Linked DNA regions of Sediminicoccus sp. KRV36. The protein of the gene in region 2 binds, or shares a complex with, the protein of the main gene of each other region. Links are inferred from orthologs where the notes say so. Each region holds a gene or a part of one and is shown on either strand. Other genes may lie near its edges.

What was found. The genes of interacting proteins can lie anywhere in the genome.
Region 1: the proteins of LHU95_RS02085 (region 2) and dnaG are in contact, whole or in part, in a crystal structure (PDB 2R6A), measured with the Geobacillus stearothermophilus proteins. The link is inferred for Sediminicoccus sp. KRV36 from one-to-one orthologs. Residues at the interface, in WP_033016901.1 of Geobacillus stearothermophilus: Ser13, Glu15, Ala16, Gln18, Glu91, Leu92, Asp94, Ala95, Val96, Pro97, Thr98, Ala99, Ala100, Asn101, Tyr104, Tyr105, Ile108; in WP_049624496.1 of Geobacillus stearothermophilus: Lys456, Leu457, Leu458, Pro459, Ala460, Asn463, Ala464, Leu467, Leu535, Leu536, Ile537, Ala538, Gln544, Glu545, Asp548, Tyr549, His552.

Annotation. Positions count from the first base shown.
Region 1 is NZ_CP085081.1:1,182,839-1,186,183, reverse strand. The notes cover bases 1-2,891. They hold dnaG (DNA primase), read right to left. Parts: upstream 2,398-2,891; coding sequence 604-2,397; downstream 1-603. Other genes in these bases: LHU95_RS05255 (class I SAM-dependent methyltransferase), read left to right, coding at 2,686-2,891; rpoD (RNA polymerase sigma factor RpoD), read right to left, coding at 1-562. Outside these bases: more of LHU95_RS05255, read left to right, coding at 2,892-3,345. UniProt on the Escherichia coli protein: RNA polymerase that catalyzes the synthesis of short RNA molecules used as primers for DNA polymerase during DNA replication.
Region 2 is NZ_CP085081.1:436,762-440,109, forward strand. The notes cover bases 455-3,348. They hold LHU95_RS02085 (replicative DNA helicase), read left to right. Parts: upstream 455-1,095; coding sequence 1,096-2,601; downstream 2,602-3,348. Other genes in these bases: LHU95_RS02080 (tetratricopeptide repeat protein), read left to right, coding at 455-988; alr (alanine racemase), read left to right, coding at 2,602-3,348. In the rest of the region: more of LHU95_RS02080, read left to right, coding at 1-454. UniProt on the Escherichia coli protein: The main replicative DNA helicase, it participates in initiation and elongation during chromosome replication. Travels ahead of the DNA replisome, separating dsDNA into templates for DNA synthesis.

The DNA.
Region 1 (3,345 bases), 750 kb from region 2 along the record:
GGTCGATCACATCGCGCAGCAGCATGCGCGGCGGCTCGGCCTTCAGCGCTTCATACCAGGCGATGATGGCCTTGAAGGTCAGCGGGCTCTCGCAGAGGCCCGTGATCATCATGTCGCGCCCGGCTTCGATGCGCTTGGCGATGGCGATCTCGCCCTCGCGGCTCAGCAGTTCGACGCTGCCCATCTCGCGCAGATACATGCGCACGGGGTCGTCGGTGCGGCCGAGGCTTTCCTCGTCCACATTGCCGCCGGCCTCTTCTTCTTCCTTTTCCTCGCCATCCTCGGATTTCGCGGGCTTGGCTTCACCCTCCTCGGATTCCTCGGCCTCGACGACGTTGATGCCGGCTTCCGAGAGGGAGGAGAGCGTGTCCTCGATGAATTCGCTGCTCACCTGCTCCTGCGGCATGGCGGCGTTGACTTCGTCATAGGTGACGTAGCCGCGCTCCTTGCCACGGGCGATGAGCTTCTTGACGGCGGCGGAGGTGATGTCGAGCAGCACGCCTTCGACCGCTTCCTCGCGCGCTTCGGCCGTCTCGCTGCCATTCGCCGTCTTGGTCGCCATGCGTCACTCCATTCTCGTGCCGGGGGAGAAATACCCCCCCACTATACCGCGTCCGCTTCGTCCGACTCGCCACGCCGCAGCGCGTCGAGCGCCTCGGTCAGGCGGATCAGGCGGATTTGCGCGGCCGGATCATTGGTCGCCGCAAACGCCATTTGGGCTGCCCGAGCGTCCTCGGCCAGCTCCGCCTCACCCCGGAGGAAACCAAACATCTGCCAGAAAGCGTCCAGAGCCTCCTTGGGTTGCGCGCCAGGGCGTGCCTCCATCGGCAAACCAGAGGCGCGCAGGACCCAGTCAGCGGCTGGAGCGATCCCGCACAGGGCGAGGTGGGCGATCAACTCGCCCGAGTCAAGGCGCGCGGCACCTTCGATCCACGCCAAAAGCGCATCTCTCACCTGCCGGGCGGGGCCATCGGGCAAATCCAGCAGGGCCAGCGGCTCCTGCGCATCCCGCAAAATCTCCGGCTGATGGATGCAGATGGCGAGAATGATGCGCGCGCGCTCGGCTTGGATGCCCTCGGGGTCCACCACCGGGCGGGGGTGCCGCGGCGCTGCCCGCTTGCCCGGCTTGCGCGAGAGCTCGAAGAAGCGATTGAAGAAGGCGCTGCGAAATTCGCTGGCCAGCGCCTTGTCGGGGATGGTCTGCGCGATGCCGGCCAGGCGGTTGCGCAGGGCGGCCCGCGCCTCCGGGGCCTCGGGCAGCCTTCCCCCCACGATCAGGCCGAAGATCGCCTCGGCGAGCGGTTGCGCGGCATCCAGCAGCGTCTGGAAGCCGCGCGGCCCCTTTTGCCGGATCAGGGTATCCGGATCCTCGCCGCCCGGCAGGGTGATGAAGCGCAGCGAGCGTTCCGGGGCCAGCAGGGGCATGGCCAGCTCCGCCGTGCGGGCCGCGGCACGCTGGCCGGCGGCATCGCCATCGAGGCAGAGCACCGGCTCCGGGCTCACCTGCCAGAGGGCTTGCAACTGGTCCTCCGTCAGGGCCGTGCCGAGGGGGGCGACGGCACCCGTGAACCCCGCCTGGTGCAGCGCGATCACGTCCATATAGCCCTCGGCCACCAGGAGGGTGGCGCCGCGAAACACGCCCTCCCGCGCGAGGTCCAGGCCGTAGAGGTTGCGGCGCTTCGAAAACAGCACCGTCTCCGGCCCGTTCACGTATTTCGGCTGGCCATCGCCGAGGATGCGGCCGCCAAAGCTGATGGTGCGGCCGCGCCGGTCACGGATGGGGAACATGACGCGGTTGAAGAACAGGTCCACCACGCGGGCCCCCTCTCCGTTGAAGCCCTCGCGCTCCTGCATCAGGCCGGCTTCGATGAGCTGGGCCTGCTCGATGCCCTCGGCGCGGAGTTCGGCGAGCAAGGCGCCGCGCCCGGCGCCGGACCAGCCAAGGCCGAAATGCCTGATCGTCTCCTCGGTCAGGCCCCGGCGCTGGAGATAGGCGAGGCCCTCGGCACCTTCGGGGGTGCGCAGGCGGCGGGCATAGGCGGCTTCGGCGGCCTGGAGCACGCCGTAAAGATCCTTCGCGCGGCGTTCGCGGGCGGCGGCTTCGGGCGTGGGCTTGGGGATGTCGAGCCCGGCTTCGCCGGCCAGGCGCTCGACGGCCTCCATGAAGCCGCCGCCCTCGGCGCGCATGATGAAGGCGAAGGCGTCGCCATGCGCGCCGCAGCCAAAGCAGTGGAAGCTGTCATCATAGACATAGAAGGATGGCGATTTTTCATTGTGGAAGGGGCAGAGGCCCTTCCAGTTCCGCCCGGATTTCGAGAGCCGCACGCGCCGGCCGACCAGCCCCGGCATCGGGGTCCGGGCGCGAAGTTCATCGAGAAAGTTGGGAGGAAGCGCCATCTGCGGGGCGCAGATTAGACGCTATTGCGGACCGCTGAAATCTCGATGGGGAAACCAAGGCGGACCTGCCACGGTGGGCCGCATTCCGGCGGGCGCCACGCTTGCCGAAGGGGCCCGCTTGCAGGCGGGGGTACACGGCGGCCGGGCAGTTTGGGGCCGGCCGGCGCCGCTTGGCCTGTTGCCGGCCGGGGTCGTCGTCGGCTTGTTTGTGCTGCATCTTTATGGGTGCAAACGGCGTCATTTGGCCGAATGATGTCGATATCTCCCCGCGCAGCAGGAGCAGCGCCCATGTTGCCGAAGACGCTTCAGATCTTGAAGTCCATCCCGCGGGGGCAGTATGTCGCTGACGACGTCGTCTGCTACGATGATGCAGAGATGCAAGAGCTGGCCGCGACACTCAAAAAATTGGTGTTCGCGCCATCCAAGCTCCGTCGCTTTTTACAGGAAGCCGGGGTGACGATTACTCGGTCTGATGTTTATTCGGAGATTCCAAAAATCTCCGAAATTGAAGATGCGTTTTCGAAAAAATCAAATATATGCCTTGATTATATTTTCCAAGACGCAGATTTTTTGAAAAACTTTTTGATTGAACTCAGTATTTTTTCAAATGAATTTGATCCACCAAAACATTCGTCTGATCCAGCAGAATACTCGTGGACGCACGGCCCATTCAGCTATAGCGACGCAATGTCTTACTATTGCATGATTAGGAAATTAAAGCCAAAAAATATCATTGAAATTGGATGTGGCACATCCACACTTGTTGCTCAGGCCGCCCTCAAAAAGAATGGATCAGGTCGCCATATTGCAATTGAACCTTTCCCGAAAGATTTCCTATACGGCATAGAAAATATCGAATTGATCAAATCAAAAGCACAAGATATTCAGCTGGATTTCCTGAACAAAAATCTCTCTGATGGCGATATATTATTCATCGACACAACGCAT
Region 2 (3,348 bases):
TTCGGCCGCCCCCGCACCACCTTCGCTTTCCCCCCTCGCCAATCCTGATCTGCGCGATTGGCGTGGCCCGCTGGAGGAGTCTGCGGGAACCGATCCGGTCTGGCCCGCCCCGGGGCTGAGGCTGCGCAGCCTGGACCCGCAGGGAATGGGTGGGCGCCTTTTCGTGACACCGATTACCCCGCAGCAGCGCTCGCCCGGGGAGTTGCCCGAATACGGGCTTTACCTCCGGGCCGAGGGCGATGGCGCGGAAATCGGCTTCGCCCTCTCGGCCGATGCGGGGGCGGGCCCGATCCGGATGGCGCTGGAGATGCATGCGCCGCACGCCGCCGCCGGGCTGGACGTCTCCATCCTGCTCCAGGCTTCCGTGGCGGATGGGCCGGAGCCACGCTTGCTGCGGCAGATCAGGGCCGAGGCCCGGCCGAGGCTGCATCGCTTCGACCTCCAGCTGACCGAGGCGGAGGGCCGGCTGTTGCGTGCCGCCGGTCTGGATCTGGTGCTGCGTCTTGAAACGCCGGGGGTGCTGCAGCTTCATCCGCCGCGCGCCCTGGCCCGGCTGGCAACTCCCCAGACGGCCGAGATCGGCTTCGAGACACCCTTCATGGCCCTGCCCATTCCGCCCGCAGAGCCGGCGGACCCGGAATTGATGGAACTGGCCTGCCCCTTCACCTCCATCAGCATTCTCGCCGTGCCGGAGGCCATGACGCAGACCATCCGCCGTATCCTGGAGGGCACCGCCGCCGCCTTCGAATGCGTGGTGACGCTGGAGCCCGGATGGCCGGAATCGCTGATCCGGACGCTGCACGCCCTGGCCGCGCAGGATCCACGTCTGCGTATCCTGCCGGCCGGCGCGGCTTCGGCCACGGGTTGGCTCGCATTGGTCGAGATGCCGCCCGCGGGGGATGCCGGCTGGCTGGCGGCGCTGCACCGCGACGCCGCGCGTCAGGGCCGGGCGGAGGCGCCGGGCGTCGTGCTGGAGTGGTGCGGCTGAGGCTGCCTCGCCGGGCCGGATCATGGCCGCCGGGGCAAACGACCCCCGCTATCCACAGGGGCTTCACCATGGCGGCGGCATGCGGTCCAGGCTAGGGTGATTGCCACATGAACAGCATCCATCCGCCGCAAGACGACCGGGGCCTTTTCGGCCTCGGCTCCCGCCTGCCGCCGGCCAGCCTGGAGGCGGAGCAGGCCCTGCTCGGCGCGCTTCTGGCCAATAACAAGGCTTATGAGCGGGTCAGTGAGTTCCTTGAGGCCGAACATTTCGCGGATGCCATCCATGGCCGCATCTACAGCGCCATTCGCCGCCGGGTGGAAAATGGCCAGCTCGCCGATGCGGTGACCCTGCGCCACGAGTTTGAGCACACGGGCGAATTGGCCGAGGTGGGCGGCCCCGCCTATCTGGCGCAATTGCTGGGTGCGATGGTCGGCATCGTCAATGCTGGCGAATACGGCAAGCTGATCCATGATTGCTACATCCGTCGCCAGCTGATTGATCTCGGCGAGCAGGTGGTGAACCGCGCCTTCGGCGCCGAGCCCGAGCTGGAGGGCAAGCATCAGATCGAGGCGGCCGAACAGCAGCTTTTCGACCTCGCCACCGAAAAGGCCAGCGAGGGCGGGGCGATCAGCTTCGAACGCGCGCTGATCCGCGCTGTAGAGGTGGCGGCCAAGGCGAAGGAAAGCGGTGGTGGCGTCTCGGGCCTTGCGACGGGCCTGCGGGACCTCGATGCCAAGATGGGCGGGCTGCATGATTCGGATCTGATGATCCTGGCCGGGCGCCCGGGCATGGGGAAGACGGCGCTCGCCACCAAGATCGCCTTCGGCGCCGCCAAGGCCCTCCTGCGGGAAGCCGAGGAAACCGGCGGCAAGCCAGGCCAGGTGGCGATATTTTCGCTGGAAATGAGCGCCGACCAGCTGGCCAACCGCCTGCTTTCGGAAGCCAGCCGCATCCAGGGCGACCGGATCAGGCGCGGCGAGATCAGCCAGCGCGAATTCGACCATTTCGTCGGCGTCAGCCGCGAATTGTCGCAATTGCCCATCCTGATTGACGATACGCCCGCCATCACGCTCTCGGCGTTGCGCACGCGCTGCCGGCGGATCCAGCGCACCAAGGGGCTGCGCTTCCTGGTGGTGGACTACCTGCAGCTGATGCGCCCCGCGGCCGGCACGCGGCCGGAATCGCGCGTGCTGGAAATCAGCATGATCACCCAGGGGTTGAAGGCCATCGCCAAGGAACTCGCCATTCCGGTCATGGCGCTGTCCCAGCTTTCGCGCGCCGTCGAGCAGCGCGAGGACAAGCGCCCGCAGCTGAGCGACCTGCGTGAATCCGGCTCGATCGAGCAGGATGCGGACAGCGTCAGCTTCATCTATCGCGATGAGTATTATTTGAAACAAAAAGAACCAAAAATCACGAACTTCCCTGATGATTCAAAGTTCCAGGACGCCATGACGCGGTGGCAACAGGACATGGAACGCGCGCACAGCAAGGCCGATCTGATCATCGCGAAGCAGCGCCATGGCCCCACCGGCACCATCCCGCTCTTCTTCGAGGCTGAATTCACCCGCTTCGGCGACCTCGACACCACGCATGAGCAAAGCTATGGCGACTGAATGGCGCATGGCCTCCTGACGATTGATTGCGGCGCGGTGGTGCGCAACTGGCGCCGCCTGTGCGAGATCCATGCGGGCGGCGCCGTCGCGGCGGTGGTGAAGGCCAATGCCTATGGGCTGGGCGCCGCGCCCATCGCGACCGCGCTGCGCGACGCCGGCTGCCGCCATTTCTTCGTCGCCACGGTGGATGAGGGCGAGGCCCTGCGCAAGGTGCTGGATGACGGCCCGATGATTGCCGTGCTGGATGGCTTCCGGGCCGGCCGCCACCCGCGCCTGACGCCCGTGCTCAATAGCCTGGAACAGATCGAGGCCCATGCGGGGCAGGTCATCCTGCATGTGGATAGCGGCATGTCCCGCCTGGGCCTGCCCGTGGACGAGCTGGAAGCCCTGGCGCGCGATCCGGGCCGGCTCGCGCATCTCGAGACGCTCTTTGTCATGACCCATCTGGCGGCGGCCGAGGATGTGCGCCATCCGTTGAACGCGGCGCAGCTCGCCCGCTTCAATGAGGCGTGCCTGCGCTTGCCGCGCGCCCGGCGCAGCATCGCCAATTCCTCGGGCATTTTCCTGGGGCCGCGCTTCGCCAGCGAATTGGCGCGGCCGGGGGCGGCGCTTTACGGCATCAACCCCACACCCGGCCGGCCCAATCCGATGGAGCCCGTTTTCACCCTTGCGGGGCAGGTGCTGCAATTGCGTGACATTCCCGCTGGCCAGACGGTGGGCTATGGCGGCGCCTGGCTGGCCACCCGC